DNA from 4 places in the Streptomyces sp. NPDC051452 genome. Region 2 is predicted to be linked to each of the others. Evidence: riboswitches for the same ligand, from Rfam matches in the RefSeq annotation. Region 2 holds a riboswitch; each other region holds the start of a gene.
The links. A riboswitch is a leader RNA that binds a small molecule or an ion and turns the genes downstream of it on or off. The one in region 2 is predicted to bind cyclic di-AMP.

Region 1 (3,619 bases), on a different contig from region 2:
GAGCGCGAGCGCGATCTGCTCGCCGGGCACGTAACCGGCCTGCTTGATGGCCTCGAGGATGAGGTCGAGGGCGGCGCGGTTGGACTCCAGGTTCGGGGCGAAGCCGCCCTCGTCGCCGAGGCCGGTGGACAGGCCCTTGGTCTTCAGCACCTTCTTGAGGGTGTGGTAGACCTCGGCACCCCAGCGCAGCGCCTCGGAGAAGGACTCCGCGCCGATCGGGGCGATCATGAACTCCTGGATGTCCACGTTGGAGTCGGCGTGCGAGCCGCCGTTCAGGATGTTCATCATCGGAACGGGCAGCAGGTGCGCGTTCGGGCCGCCCAGGTAGCGGAAGAGCGGCAGGTCCGACGCCTCGGAGGCGGCGTGCGCGACGGCCAGGGAGACGCCCAGGATGGCGTTGGCGCCGAGGGAGCCCTTGTTGTCGGTGGCGTCCAGGTCGAACATGGCCTGGTCGATCAGGCGCTGCTCGGTGGCGTCGTAGCCGACCAGCTCCGGGCCGATCTGCTCGATGACGGCGAGGACGGCCTTCTCGACACCCTTGCCCTGGTAGCGGTTGGGGTCGCCGTCACGGAGCTCGATGGCCTCGAACGCGCCGGTGGAGGCGCCGGACGGGACGGCGGCACGACCCGTGCTGCCGTCGTCGAGGCCGACCTCGACCTCGACCGTGGGATTGCCTCGGGAGTCCAGGATTTCCCGGGCTACGACGACGTCGATGGACGGCACGAGCATCTCCTTCTTGGGATGTGACGCTGGAAGTGCGGGGCGGTGTGCCTTACGGCTGTGCCTTGCGACTAGAGCCTAACCGTCCCGGGGGCGTCGGCCAGCGACCGACCGTCCCGTGGACAGGGGAACCGTACCCATTGTTTCCGCACGGAACAAAGGGGGGTGCGGGTGAGGTCTGGCCGAAGACAACGGAAACGCACGGGGAGACGGGCCGGAAAGCGCAGGGAGACGAAAAGACCCCGCCCCGGCGCGTACGGGGGAACACGCGCCGGGGCGGGGAGCCCGCGGGGACGGGCGGTCGGCCCTCACCAGGCCGTCAATAGGGGGCAGGCCAGGTGAGGGCGCTGTGGTTCCTGCGGGAGCGGACCGTCACTTCAGGTGCAGCTGCTGGCCCGGGTAGATGAGGTCGGCGTGCTCGACGATGTCCTTGTTCAGCTCGAACAGCTTCGCCCAGCCACCCTTGACGCCGTGCTTCTCGGCGATCGTGCTGAGGGTGTCGCCCTGGACGACCTTGTACTCGCCGTCGCCCTTCTTGACCTTCTCGCCGGTCGGGGTGGTGACGGTCTTCTTCGCGGCGGGGCGCTCGACGGAACGGGTGGCGGCCTGGCCGTCGGTGGAGCGGGTGATGGTGCTCTTCGACGTGGTGCTCTTCGAAGCGGTGGTGTCGTTCGACGACGAGGAGCCGCCGCTCGACGAGGTGGTCGTCGAGCCGGAGCCGTTGTTCGGGGTGCCCGACAGGCCGGTGCCGCAGACCGGCCAGGCGCCCTTGCCCTGCGCGGCGAGGACCTTCTCGGCGACGGCGATCTGCTGCGCCTGGCTCGCCTTGTCGGCGGTGGCGGCGTACTGCGTACCGCCGTAGGCGGCCCAGGTGGAGGCGGAGAACTGCAGACCGCCGTAGTAGCCGTTGCCGGTGTTGATGGACCAGTTGCCACCGGACTCGCACTGGGCGACCGTGTCCCACTCGGAGGTGGTGGCCGCGGAGGCGTTGCCGGCCGCCATCAGCGGGGCGGCGACGGCGGCGCCGGTGACACCGGCCAGCGCGACGGCGCGGATGGCCTTGGACGGACGACGGTGCTTGCCCTTGGTGGAAAACAGCATGAATCGATCCCCTCACCGACGCCTGCGAGGTGAGCTGTCGGGTTCGGGCCGGTTGAGTTGCCCGGCCGCACTCCCGCTTGCGCGGAGTGCGGCTCCACCCCTAGCCGGTCCCAGCTCAACTGCTGGTGCCGGCGCCTACCTTGGGTCCCCCGCTCCTGCCTTCGGCGCTTGACGCGACGACTGTTCCCGGGCAACCGCTGGCAGGATTCGGCGTTGCGACTGCCGGGGCTCGTGGTGACGAGCGATCTCGACCGTAGACAGGCGATCGACGGAATTTCAAAGACGATCAGGGCTTCTGAGACTCATCCCACACTTTCACCAAACCGGACATCACTCATGAATCCGGGCGTCAACTCCCGCTACTTTTCGCCCGTTTCGGCAGCGACTTCCAGGGTCTGACCGGCACTGATGTGGTTCGGGTCGCCACCGAGGGCCTTCTTGTTGTCGGCGTAGAGCGCACGCCATCCGCCGTCGACCTCAAGGGAGTCGGCGATGGAGGCGAGGGAGTCGCCTTCGCGGACCGTGTAGGTGCCCGGCTCGCGGGAGGCGTGACGGCCGGAAGCGATCCCGCCCTGACTCTTTGTCACGTTTTCGTCCGCGCTCGCACCACGGTGACGTCCACCACTACTGAGGGCACCGGTGTCGACGAGGCTCCAGGAACCGGCGCTCTGCCGGTAATTGTCCGAGTTGTCGATGCCCGGTTCGGCCGTCGGCGAGCTGTCGCCCCCACGCGTGCCACCCGAGTCGGGCGAAGCGGACTTGTCGGACCCGAGGGTGCCCGCACCCTTCGACCCGGCACCCGCGCCGGAGTCCGTGGCGCCGCCCTTGCCGTGGCTCGGCGCGCCCGGCGTGGCGCCCGGACCGCCGGCGGAGCCGGAACCCTCGTGGGAGCCGGTGTCGGAGCCCTTCCCGGACCCGTCCTTGGAGCCGGAACCGGACTCGGAGTGCGACGAATCCGGCGCATCGGACGAGTCGGAGCCGCCGGAGGGAGTGGAGGGGGCGGCCGATCCGGTGGTGTCCCCCGAACCGCCGGTGTCACCGGAGCCGCCCACCCCCGGGTCGACGTCCACGGGGGCCGAGTTCGAGGTGAGACCGGACAGCAGGGCGCAGGTGGCCCAGGGGGTGGTGCCCTGGTCGGCGAGGATCTTCTCGGCGACGGCGATCTGCTGCGAGCGGCTGGCCTGGTCGGCACTGTCGGCGTACTGGTCGCCGCCGTACTTGTCCCAGTCGTCCTGCGAGATCGACAGGCCGCCGTAGTACCCGTTGCCGGTGTTGGCGCTCCAGGAGCCTCCGCTCTCACACTCGGCCACCTTGTCCCAGGTGGTGCCGTCGGCGGCGTGGGCGCTCGCGGCACCCAGCAGCGGAATGGCGATGGCGGAGCCGGTCACCCCGGCCGCGACGAGCAGTGCCGGGGCCTGACGGGGGCGACGGTGTCGGCCGTTCCCGGAGAGCATGCGGAAGCCTTTCGTGCGACAGCGGGGCCGGCGCGGCGGATGATGCCCTCGCCGCGCTGATGGGTGAACGTATAGGCAGACGATCACTTGTCACAAGTTCATGCCGCGCAGATCACGTGAAGATCACATTGTTGAAGACCCGTCATATTTGCCGTCGTCGGGCTCGTCGCGAGCCGGAGTGAACTCCACGGGCAGGGTGCGCAGGCCCCGCATGATGAGCCCGCCACGCCAGCGCAACTCGGCCGGGTCCGCCCCGAGCCGCAGGTCGGGCAGGCGGGTGAGCAGGGTCGCGAGGGCGGTCCGGCCCTCCAGCCGGGCGAGCGGGGCGCCGAGGCAGTAGTGGA
Region 2 (3,619 bases):
ATCGTGGCCGCCGCCACCCCCACCACCGCGACCGGGACCGCGTACCGCGCGGCCTTGCGCCGGCCGGAGGGAGCGTCCTCGTCCCGTGCGGCGGCCGGTGCGTCGTCGGATTCGTACGGTGCCATGTGTGCCTTACCTCCGTCGTCCGCGGCGGCTGTCCTCACGCTGGTCCACCTAAGCCGCCATTCTCACCCGAATCGGTGAGGAGTGGTGATGTCCGTGGTTTCCATCTGACCAAATCCGCCGTGTCGAAGCGTCAGACCACGGAGCCAACTCCGTGTACGCCTGGGGTATGACACGCGGGGTCCCCTGGTATCCCGACCCGTAGGGGACGGGGCGGGAGGGGAGGCGGTCGAGGACGGGGGCGGGGGCGCGGGCGCGGGGTGTGTGCGGGATGCCGTGTGGTCGCCGGGGCGTGCGGAGTGGTCGCCGGGGCGTGCGGGGTGGCCGGTTGGGCCTGCGGGGTGGCCGGTGGGGGCGTCCCGGGTGGGGGCAGCGCCGGTGTGCGCTGCCCCGGTGAGGCCGCAGGTGGTGGGGCTAGCCAGCGCGGTGCACCACGGCGTCGCAGAGCTCCAGCAGGGACGTCTTGGCGTCGCACTCCCGCAGCGGGGCCAGCGCGGCCCGCGCCTCCTCCGCGTAACGGACGGTGTCCCGGCGGGCCTGCTCCAGCGCGGGGTGCGCGCGCAGCGCGGCCAGCGCCTCGGCGTGCCGGGCGTCGTCACTGAGGTCGGAGTCCAGCAGCTCGCACAGGGCGATGTCCTCGGGCTTCCCGAGGCGGGCGGCACGCTCGCGCAGCCGCAGCACCGGCAGGGTCGGGATGCCCTCGCGCAGGTCGGTGCCCGGGGTCTTGCCGGACTCGTGGGAGTCGGAGGCGATGTCTAGGACGTCGTCCGCGAGCTGGAAGGCCACCCCGAGCCGTTCGCCGTACTGGGTGAGGACGTCGACGACCCGCTCGTCGGCGCCGGACATCATCGCGCCGAACCGGCACGCGACCGCCACCAGGGAGCCCGTCTTGCCGCTGAGCACGTCCAGGTAGTGCTCGACGGGGTCACGGCCGTCCGAGGGACCGGCGGTCTCCAGGATCTGGCCCGTGACCAGCCGCTCGAACGCGAGGGCCTGCACCCGGACCGCCTCGGGGCCGAGGTCGGCGAGGATCTGGGAGGCGCGGGCGAAGAGGAAGTCCCCGGTGAGGACCGCGACCGAGTTGCCCCAGCGCGTGTTGGCGCTGTCCACGCCGCGCCGCACGGCCGCCTCGTCCATGACGTCGTCGTGATACAGCGTGGCGAGGTGCGTCAGCTCCACGACGACGGCCGACGGCACGATGCCCGGCGCGTAGGGATCGCCGAACTGCGCCGCGAGCATCACGAGCAGCGGCCGGAACCGCTTCCCACCGGCCCGCACCAGGTGCTGGGCGGCCTCCGTGATGAAGGGGACCTCGCTCTTCGTGGCCTCGAGCAGCCCCTCCTCGACAGCCGCCAATCCCACCTGGACATCGGCTTCCAGAGCCTGGTCCCGCACGCTCAGCCCGAACGGCCCGACGACGGTCACGAGGGGTCTCCTGTCTGCTGGTGTCTGCTGGCGATTACACGGTTTGTCGATAGGTCGCTGCCATCACTCAAGTCAGCGTATCCGGTCCTGTTTCGATCACCGATAGCGCCCACCGGTCCAGCCCGGGCCGTATCGGATCATGACCGGTATGGTTTTGATCGGATAGTAAGGGCGGATACCTCTCGACTTAACATGACTCGGCGGGGTTTGTCGCGACCTGGGGGTGAGCGGAGCGGCGCGGCGTCCCCGCCGGCCGTCCGCCGGGACCCCCCGGAGGGGTGCGCGACCACGGCCGGATCCGCCCGCGCGATCCATTCCTCCCCCTCCCCCCTCCTCTCCCCTCTTCCCGCGCCGCCCGATCCCATCCGCGCGCCCCCGGTCATGACGAGAACGACCGACGGCGCGTCACGGATCCCCCCACTGTCCAATTTTCGGAGCGAATCGCCCTAATCCCTCATGTCTGATTTGCAGGGTTTTGCTATTTCGTGAGTTGGGTCACGTGGCCCCCGGCGTCACCCCACCCGCCCGGAGACACCTTTTCCCGTTTGCCATCGGCGAGTTGAGGGTTGGCAACCGCAAAGGATCAAGTACCTCATACGGCCCCGATCAAGGTCAAATAGTGCGTTGTATGAATCCGGTGCTTGTTCCCGACATGTGCTCTCGCATACGTTCCCGGCCATCGGGTGGACGCCTAATCCTGCCGCCACCCGCATACCCATCGACGAACTCATTCGCAGGGCAGGAGCGGGGGAACCAGGTAAGTCGCCGGACCGGACGGCACATGTCGCACCGGAACGGCTAGGGGTTAAGTCGCGCTCTACCGGAGCGCGACCGGGCACCTCCCCGCCCGAACCCGACAGCTCACCTCGCAGGCGCCGGAGAGGAACTTCCCCATGCCTGCTGCCGCTCAGCCCCGCCGCGTTCGCTCCAACCGCCTCGTCCGCAAGCTCGCCGTCCTCGGCACCGGCGCCGCCGTGCTCGCCCTTCCGCTGATCGGCGCGGCCAGCGCCTCCGCGGCCACCCCGGCGGCCAAGACCGCGTCCACCACGCCCGCCGGTTACCCGAACAACCTCGACGGCTGGATCCGCGAGTCGCTCGCGATCATGGCCCAGAAGCACATCCCGGGTACCTACAACGGCATCTACCGCAACATCATCCGGGAGTCGTCCGGCAACCCGGCGGCCATCAACCTGTGGGACTCCAACGCGGCCAAGGGCATCCCGTCCAAGGGTCTGCTCCAGGTCATCGACCCGACCTTCAACGCGTACCACGTGGCCGGAACCTCGTTCAACATCTACGACCCGGTCGCGAACATCACCGCCGCCTGCAACTACGCGGCCGCGCGCTACGGGTCGATCGACAACGTGTTCGGCGCGTACTGACGCGGCACGCACCGAGGGACGGCGCACCGGCACCGACGTAGGGAAGGTGCCGGTCAGCCGGTCACCGGTCAGCCGGTCAGCCGGTCGGGAAGATCTTTTCGAGGACGACGGCGATGCCGTCGTCCTCGTTCGACCGGGTGATCTCATCGGCCACCGCCTTGAGTTCGGGATGCGCGTTGGCCATGGCGACCCCGTGGGCCGCCCAGTCGAACATCGGGATGTCATTGGGCATGTCCCCGAAGGCGAGGGCCTGTTCCGGCTCGACCCCGAGCCGTTCGGCGGCCAGCGCGAGACCGGTCGCCTTGGTCACCCCGTGCGGCTGGAGCTCCACGGTCCCCGGCCCCGACATGGTGACGGTGGCCAGCGAGCCCACCGCCGCCCGCGCGACGGCCGCCAACTCGTCGTCGGTCAGGGTGGCGTGGCGCAGCAGCACCTTGCTGATGGGCGCGCGCCACAGGTCGTCGCGCCGGGCGACCCGGACCGCGGGCAGGGTCGGGCGCGGCATCAGATACCCGGGCTCGACGAGCGTGAGACCGTCCACGCCGTCCTGGTCGACGGCCGCGTGGACCTGCCCCACCTCCGCCTCGATCTTGCCGAGCGCGGCCTCGGCCAGTTCCCGGTCCAGCCGGACCGACCAGACCAGCCGGCCGGACGCGGCGTCGTAGAGCTGGGCACCCTGTCCGCACACC
Region 3 (3,619 bases), on a different contig from region 2:
CAAGGAGCTCTCCAGGGAGCTGTTCCCGGCCACCTCGCGCATGTCCCGCCCGCGCCAGGGCACCGAGGAGACGGTCGAGAAGATCGACGCCGGCTCCGTACGCGCGTTCTACGACCGCCATGTGCGCCCCGCCACGGCCACCGCGGTCGTCGTCGGCGACCTGACCGGTATCGACCTGGACGCGCTGCTGGGCGAGACCCTGGGCGCCTGGACCGGCACGCCGGGCGAGCCCCGGCCGGTGCCGCCGGTGACCGCCGACGACACCGGGCGCGTGGTCATCGTCGACCGGCCCGGCGCGGTCCAGACGCAGCTGCTCATCGGCCGCGTCGGCCCGGACCGGCACGACCGCGTCTGGCCGGCCCAGGTGCTCGGCACCTACTGCCTGGGCGGCACGCTCACCTCCCGCCTGGACCGCGTCCTGCGCGAGGAGAAGGGCTACACCTACGGTGTGCGCTCCTTCGGGCAGGTCCTCAGGTCCGCCCCGGATGGCACCGGCGCCTCGATGCTCGCCATCAGCGGCTCGGTGGACACCCCCAACACCGGCCCGGCGCTGGACGACCTGTGGAAGGTGCTGCGCACCCTCGCGGCGCAGGGTCTGACCGACGCCGAGCGTGACGTGGCCGTGCAGAACCTGGTCGGGGTGGCGCCGCTGAAGTACGAGACCGCGGCGGCCGTCGCGAGCACCCTGGCCGACCAGGTCGAGCAGCACCTGCCCGACGACTTCCAGGCGACGCTGTACCGGCAGCTGGCCGCGACGGGCACGGTGGAGGCCACCGCTGCCGTCGTCAACGCCTTCCCGGTGGACCGGCTGGTGACCGTCCTCGTCGGGGACGCCGCGCAGATCAAGGCGCCGGTCGAGGCGCTGGGCATCGGCGAAGTCACCGTCGTCGCCGCGGAGTAGCGCCACGCGCGCGTGGGGCCCTGACGACCTACGGGCCGTCAGGGCCCCACGTTGTCCCACTCACCCTCCCAGATGCCCGATTTGGGGCGGAGGTTGCCTGTCTGGCCTGTGGGATGCGCTACAAATACCCGGATCCGTTTGAGGATCGGAAGCGCGCCTACGTACCTTCATCCGGACTGTTCGTCAGGCAGTGCGCCGCGCCCGCGGCACCGGACAGTCATCGCCGAGTCCCCGTACGGCGCGAGCCAGGGGAGCCGGGGACCCATCGTCCCTGGGGTGAATCGGGCGCCCGCGCGTGAGCGAGGGGGCCCGTAGGAGACCTTCCTGCTCCGAACCCGTCAGCTAACCCGGTAGGCGAGAGGGAAGGAAAGGACCAGCCACTTCATGGCGTTCATGTGCGCCACCGGGAAGCACCGCAAGCCCGGCCGGGTCAAGCGCACCACCGCTCAGGCGGCCGGTATCGCGGCCCTCACCACCACCGGTGTCATCGGCACCCTCGCCGCGTCCCCGGCACTCGCCGCCGAGAACCCCGTGGAGCAGACCGGCCTGACGCCCGTGCTCACCGTGAGCGACGGCGTGGCCGAGCAGATCGACGCACAGGCGACGGCCCAGCAGCAGGCCGCCGAACAGCAGGCGGCCGAGCAGGCCGCGGCGAAGGCGGCCGCCGAGAAGGCGAAGCTGGAGCGCCAGGCCAAGGAACGCGCGGCCCGCGAGGCGGAGCGCAAGCGGCTGAACGCCTTCGTCGCCCCGATCGCGCACTCCTACGTCTCCACGGGCTACAAGGCGAGCAGCTCCCTGTGGTCCTCCGGCTCGCACACCGGCATCGACTTCCACGCGGCCAGCGGCACGACCGTCCACGCGGTCGGTTCCGGCACCGTGGTCTCCACCGGCTGGGGTGGCGCGTACGGCAACGAGATCGTGATCCGGATGGCCGACGGCATGTACACCCAGTACGGCCACCTGTCGTCCATCGGTGTCACCGTCGGCCAGAAGGTCATGCCGGGCCAGCAGATCGGCCTGTCCGGCGCGACCGGCAACACCACCGGCCCGCACCTCCACTTCGAGGCCCGGACGGGCCCCGACTACGGCTCCGACGTCGACCCCGTCGCCTACCTCCGCAATCACGGAGTGAACGTCTGACGCCCACGCCTACGCCCACGCGCGCGTGGGCCCGAGCACCGCACCCGAAAGCCCCGGTCCACCGAACCGGGGCTTTCGCCGTTTTCGGAAGATCGCCGCCAGGGCTGCCCTGAAGGCCGCCACCCGGTCCGCCGCCATGGTCGCGGCCGTCAGTCATGGCCACCGTCTCCACCGCCCCGCGTCCAAAAAATAAGCATGGATCAGGAACTGCCATCGGAAATTCCGGTCTCTTGGAATAGAGTCACGAGAACATACGTCCATCGTCGGCGTTTCACGGGGATTAAGACGGAGGTCGGTCATGCGTATTCCGGCGCACTCGGTGTGCACGGCGATCCGGGACGACATCGTCGCCGGCGTCCACGAACGCGGCAGCCGCCTCACCGAGGAAGTACTGGCCCGCCGCTACGGCGTCTCGCGCGTCCCCGTCCGCGAGGCGCTGCGCACCCTGGAGGCGGAGGGCTTCGTGGTGACCCGCCGGCACGCGGGCGCCTGCGTGGCCGAGCCCACCGAGCACGAGGCCGCCGACCTGCTGGAGATGCGCGCGCTGCTGGAGCCGCTGGGGGCCGCCCGAGCCGCGCAGCGGCGCACGGAGGCCCACCTCAAGGTGTTGCGCGGCCTGGTCCGACTCGGCCAGGAGCGGGCCCGCGGAGGCAGTGGCGAGGATCTGCGTTCACTGGGCGGCTGGTTCCACGAGACGCTCGCCCAGGCCTCCGGCAGCCCGCCACTGGCCTCGACGCTCACCCAGCTGCGCCACAAGATCGCCTGGATGTACGCGGTGGACGCGCCGCCGAGCCCGCGGGAGTCCTGGGCGGAGCACGGCGCGATCGTCGACGCGGTGGCGCGCGGCGACGGTGAGCGCGCGCGGGCGGTCACGGCGCTGCACGCCGAGCGCGTCACCGCCGTGCACCGTCTTCGCTTTTCCGGCACCGCGGAGCGTGTGAGGACTTCGCAACATGCCGTAAACATGTCGGGTCCTCGGAATTAACGCGAGTGCTGTATACAAAAGGAGGGGGGAATCGGGGGCGGAAATGAATTGCCGCCGCCATTGCCGCTGCCGCCACCACTTCCGCCGTCGCTGCCATCGCTGTCGCCGCGCCCGAAATTCGAGCGGGCCGGAATTCGGCGCGTGGGCGACCGTGAATCGAGCGGAGTACGCGCCCGTACGGCGAAGCCGCGCCGCCCCGGAAGGGGCGACGCGGCTCCATCGTGCGCGCGGGTGGCTCAGACGGTCTCGGGCAGCTCTTCCAGGCCCTCGGCGACCAGCTTGGCCAGCCGGTCCAGCGCGGCGTCCGCGCCGTCGGCGTCGGAGGCGAGGACGATCTCCTCGCCACCCTGGGCGCCCAGGCCCAGGACGGCCAGCATGGAGGCCGCGTTGACCGGGTCGCCCCCGGCCTTGGCGATCGTGACCGGGACGCCTGCGGCCGTGGCGGCTCGGACGAAGATGGAGGCGGGACGGGCGTGGAGGCCCTCGGCCCAGCCGACGTTGACGCGGCGCTCAGCCATGTGTTGCTGCCCTTCGGTGTTCAGGGTTGTCTAGACCAGTTTCCCATAGTGTGAAGCATGCCCGGAGCGGGTCGT
Region 4 (3,619 bases), on a different contig from region 2:
ATCGACTGGTCCGCGTCACCCACGACGCACAGCTCGGCGGGCGGCAGGTCGTCCTCGCGGGGCGGGGTGTCGACGTCCCCGGCGGCGCGCTCGCCCGTGCCGACGAGTTCCCGCACGAGGGCGTACTGGGCGTGGTTGGTGTCCTGGTACTCGTCGACCAGGACGTGCCGGAAGCGGCGGCGGTAGTGGTCCGCGACGTCCGGGAAGGCCCGCAGCAGGTTGACCGTCGTCATGATCAGGTCGTCGAAGTCGAGCGCGTTCGCCTCGCGCAGCCGGGACTGGTACAGCGCGTAGGCCTGGGCGAGGGTCTTCTCGAATCCGTCGGTGGCCTGACCGGCGAAGTCCTCCTCGTCGATCAGCTCGTTCTTCAGGTTGCTGATCTTGGCGCTGAAGGACTTGGGCGGGAAGCGCTTGGGGTCGAGGTCCAGGTCGCGGCAGACCAGGGCCATCAGGCGCTTGCTGTCGGCGGCGTCGTAGATCGAGAAGGAGGACGTGAAGCCGAGCTTCTTCGACTCGCGCCGCAGGATCCGCACACACGCGCTGTGGAAGGTCATCACCCACATCGCGTTCGCCCGCGGTCCCACGAGCTGCTCGACGCGCTCCTTCATCTCGCCCGCGGCCTTGTTGGTGAAGGTGATCGCGAGGATCTGGCCCGGGTGCACGGCGCGCTCGGCGAGCAGGTAGGCGATGCGGTGGGTGAGCACACGCGTCTTGCCGGAACCGGCGCCCGCGACGATGAGCAGCGGGGAGCCGGCGTGCACGACCGCGGCGCGCTGGTTGTCGTTCAGCCCCGCCAGCAGGGCCGCCGCGTCGAGGGCGGGGCGCGGGGCGCCGTCGCGGTAGTAGGCGTCCCGGTCCGGCGGCGCGTCGAACTTCCCGCCGAACAGATCGTCCGGAAGCGGCTCCGGAGCGTGCTCGTCCTCGGGGGGCGGCGGGGGCTCCTCCGCGTGCCCGCGAGGGGGCTGGAGGTCCGCCAGGAAGCTGTCGTCAAAGAGGCTGCTCATCGCTCTCCGAGTCTAGGGCGCCCCACCGACAACCGGTCGCCGTCCCTCGAACCCGGTCCCGCGAGCGGGGCCACCGCCGGGATGTGCCCCGGGGCGCCGGTCAGCGCCCCACCAGGCACGATCTTTTCCTCACCCTGTGGAAGCGGCCGGTGACACCGGTGTGAAAGTGCCCTCAGGTCACGGAAATGTATCGGACATACCTCGCACCAACCTTCACAGAAGTCACACGAGTTGGTTAGGTTTCCCTCAGGCCGCACGACCCCTCTCCGGCGAACCTCGCCGGGCCGCGCGGCCTCCGCCGAGTCCGGCGCGCCCCGCACGGTGCCCGGAGCCGGGGACCCACCGATCCTGGGGTGAATCGGCCGACTCCCGCCCGGGACGACGCCGTAGGGCAACCCTTCCGAACCACCCGCCCGAACCCGACAGCTAACCCGGTAGGCGGCATGTTGGAAGGAGTCGCCTCCCTTGGCGTCGCACCGCAAGCCGCGCCCCGGCGGCACCCGTGGACCGGGCCTTCATGGCTCCGCCCTCGCCACCGCCGCCGTCACCTCCGTGGCCGTCCTGTCCCAGACGGCCGAGGCCGTGTCCGCCGACGACGGCAGGCCGAGCCTGGAGGAGATCGAGAAGAAGATCGACGAGCTGTACCGCCTGGCCGACCCGCCACCGGAGGAAGAACCGGCGGCCCGGCACCGGGCGCGCGCCGACGAGACCCGTCAGGCGGAGGCCCGGCGCGCGGCGCGGCTCGCCAAGGCCCGCGAGGCCCGGGATCCGTTCCCGCCCGCCCCGGACGTGGCCGCCTCGCTGCTCGCCGAGTATCCCCAGGACCACTTCGCCCAGAACAGGGTGATGAACCGGCTCGCCTCGCGCGTGAAGGACGCGGCCGAGCGGGGCAGAAACGCCAGGAGTCCCCGGACGCCGGACGCCGGGCACTACGACGTGCAGGCCGCCAAGGCGGCGATCCAGTACAAGCTCGCCACCGCGCGCGAGCTGCTGTCCCGGCTCACCTCCCAGGCGGACTCCCGGCAGACCACCCCCGACCACCCGACCTCGCTCACCGGCCGGGACACCCTCGGCCGACCGGACACCTTCGGCGGGGCGGGCACCTTGGGTGGGGCGGGCACCTTGGGTGGGGCGCACACCTTGGGTGGGGCGCACGTTTTGGGTGGGGCGCACGTTTTGGGTGGGTCGGATGCTCTCAGTGGGTCGGATGCCTTCGGGCGGTTCCATGGCCGGCCGGACACCCCGGGTGGGTCGGACACCTTCGGCGGGTCGCACACCTTCGCCGAGTCGGAGGCCCTCGGCGGTCCTGACACCTTCGGCCGGCCCCACCCACACGGCCGGCCGGATACCCTCGGCGGGTTGGACACCTTCGGTGGGTCCGACACCTTCGGCGGGTCGCACACGCTCAGTGGGTCGCACACCTTCGGCGGATCGGATGCCCTCGGGGTGCCGTGGTCGGCGACGCGAGACCCGCAGGCAGCACTCGACCGGCCGCAGTCGGAGGCAACCGCTCCGGGGCCGATCGCACCAGTGACGACCGCACCAGTGACGACCGCTCCGGGGCCGATCGCGTCAGGGTCGGTCACCCCGGGGTCGATCGCCCCGGGAACGACCGCCGCTGCGCCGACCACGTCGGCGGCGCCCCTCCCGGCGGCGCACATGTCCCCGGGCTCGCAGCAGGCCACGAAGGCGGGGAAGGCGGTCGCCTTCGCCCGGGCCCAGCTCGGCAAGCCGTATGTGAGCGGCGCCAGTGGACCGGGCTCGTACGACTGCTCCGGCCTCACCCAGGCCGCCTGGAAGGCCGCCGGAGTCACCCTGCCGCGTTCCGCCCAGGCCCAGGCAGCGGCGGGAGCTCCGGTCCCGCTCGCCGACGCCCGCGCTGGTGACCTGGTCTTCTTCCACGCCGACGGCAGCCACGTCGGCCTCTGCACGGGCAACGGGATGATGATCCACGCCCCGAGGCCCGGCGGGTACGTCCGCGAGGCGCCGGTCGACCTCTCCGGAGGGTCGGTCATCCACAGCGTGGTGCGGCCGGCCTGACCGTTCTTCTCGCGGATCCCCTCGCGGATATCCGTCACGGGCCGCGCGTCCCGCCCATCGGTTCGCGCGTCCCGTCTTCCCGGATCGCGGGGCCCCACCGCCCGGAGCGCGCAGTGCCCCTGTCCGGACCTACGGACCCCGTCGTCGTCACCCCTCACACGCGCGTGCCGGTTGTTTGCGCCCCACGCGCGCGTGCCCTGCGCGGCCGGAGGCGCGCGGCTGCCTAGCATCGGGCGCATGCCCGCCGACCCGAGCCCCCTGACGTGGTGGGCCGAACGTCCTCCCGCGGCCGGGGCCGCGGTGATGGCGACCGCCATCGTGTCGGTGGGTCTGCGTCTGGCCGGCGCCGAGACGCTCTCCCTGGTGGCGCTGACAGTGGCCGCAGTCTCCTGGCTGGCGCTGGCGGCCGACTTCGTGCTGCGCCTGGTCCGTGAACGGCGCCGGTGGATGGCCGAGGCGCGGAGCACGGAGGCACTGAACGCCGTAGCCGCTACGACCGTGCTGGGCACCGGGATCTCGATGCTGGGCCGGCAGACACCCGCGGAGGCCTTGCTGGCGCTCGCGGCGCTGCTGTG

Region 1: it holds a riboswitch for cyclic di-AMP, as region 2 does, so the genes downstream of both, ACIBA9_RS05640 (transglycosylase family protein) here and ACIBA9_RS24935 (transglycosylase SLT domain-containing protein) in region 2, are expected to answer to the same signal.
Region 3: it holds a riboswitch for cyclic di-AMP, as region 2 does, so the genes downstream of both, ACIBA9_RS27105 (M23 family metallopeptidase) here and ACIBA9_RS24935 (transglycosylase SLT domain-containing protein) in region 2, are expected to answer to the same signal.
Region 4: it holds a riboswitch for cyclic di-AMP, as region 2 does, so the genes downstream of both, ACIBA9_RS28235 (NlpC/P60 family protein) here and ACIBA9_RS24935 (transglycosylase SLT domain-containing protein) in region 2, are expected to answer to the same signal.

The regions. Positions count from the first base shown of each region.
Region 1 is NZ_JBITEB010000002.1:76,085-79,703, forward strand. Features, by position in the region: gene eno (phosphopyruvate hydratase) at 1-729, opposite strand, end outside; gene ACIBA9_RS05640 (transglycosylase family protein) at 1,093-1,821, opposite strand; cyclic di-AMP (ydaO/yuaA leader) riboswitch at 1,826-1,998, opposite strand; gene ACIBA9_RS05645 (transglycosylase family protein) at 2,181-3,275, opposite strand; gene ACIBA9_RS05650 (cytochrome P450) at 3,399-3,619, opposite strand, start outside.
Region 2 is NZ_JBITEB010000011.1:170,113-173,731, forward strand. Features, by position in the region: gene ACIBA9_RS24925 (outer membrane lipoprotein carrier protein LolA) at 1-125, opposite strand, end outside; gene ACIBA9_RS24930 (polyprenyl synthetase family protein) at 538-1,548, opposite strand; cyclic di-AMP (ydaO/yuaA leader) riboswitch at 2,258-2,438, shown strand; gene ACIBA9_RS24935 (transglycosylase SLT domain-containing protein) at 2,442-2,930, shown strand; gene ACIBA9_RS24940 (HAD family hydrolase) at 3,007-3,619, opposite strand, start outside.
Region 3 is NZ_JBITEB010000013.1:114,342-117,960, forward strand. Features, by position in the region: gene ACIBA9_RS27100 (M16 family metallopeptidase) at 1-901, shown strand, start outside; cyclic di-AMP (ydaO/yuaA leader) riboswitch at 1,113-1,273, shown strand; gene ACIBA9_RS27105 (M23 family metallopeptidase) at 1,286-2,041, shown strand; gene ACIBA9_RS27110 (GntR family transcriptional regulator) at 2,340-3,026, shown strand; gene ACIBA9_RS27115 (HPr family phosphocarrier protein) at 3,263-3,544, opposite strand.
Region 4 is NZ_JBITEB010000014.1:159,485-163,103, forward strand. Features, by position in the region: gene pcrA (DNA helicase PcrA) at 1-1,004, opposite strand, end outside; cyclic di-AMP (ydaO/yuaA leader) riboswitch at 1,291-1,462, shown strand; gene ACIBA9_RS28235 (NlpC/P60 family protein) at 1,470-3,044, shown strand; gene ACIBA9_RS28240 (hypothetical protein) at 3,282-3,619, shown strand, end outside.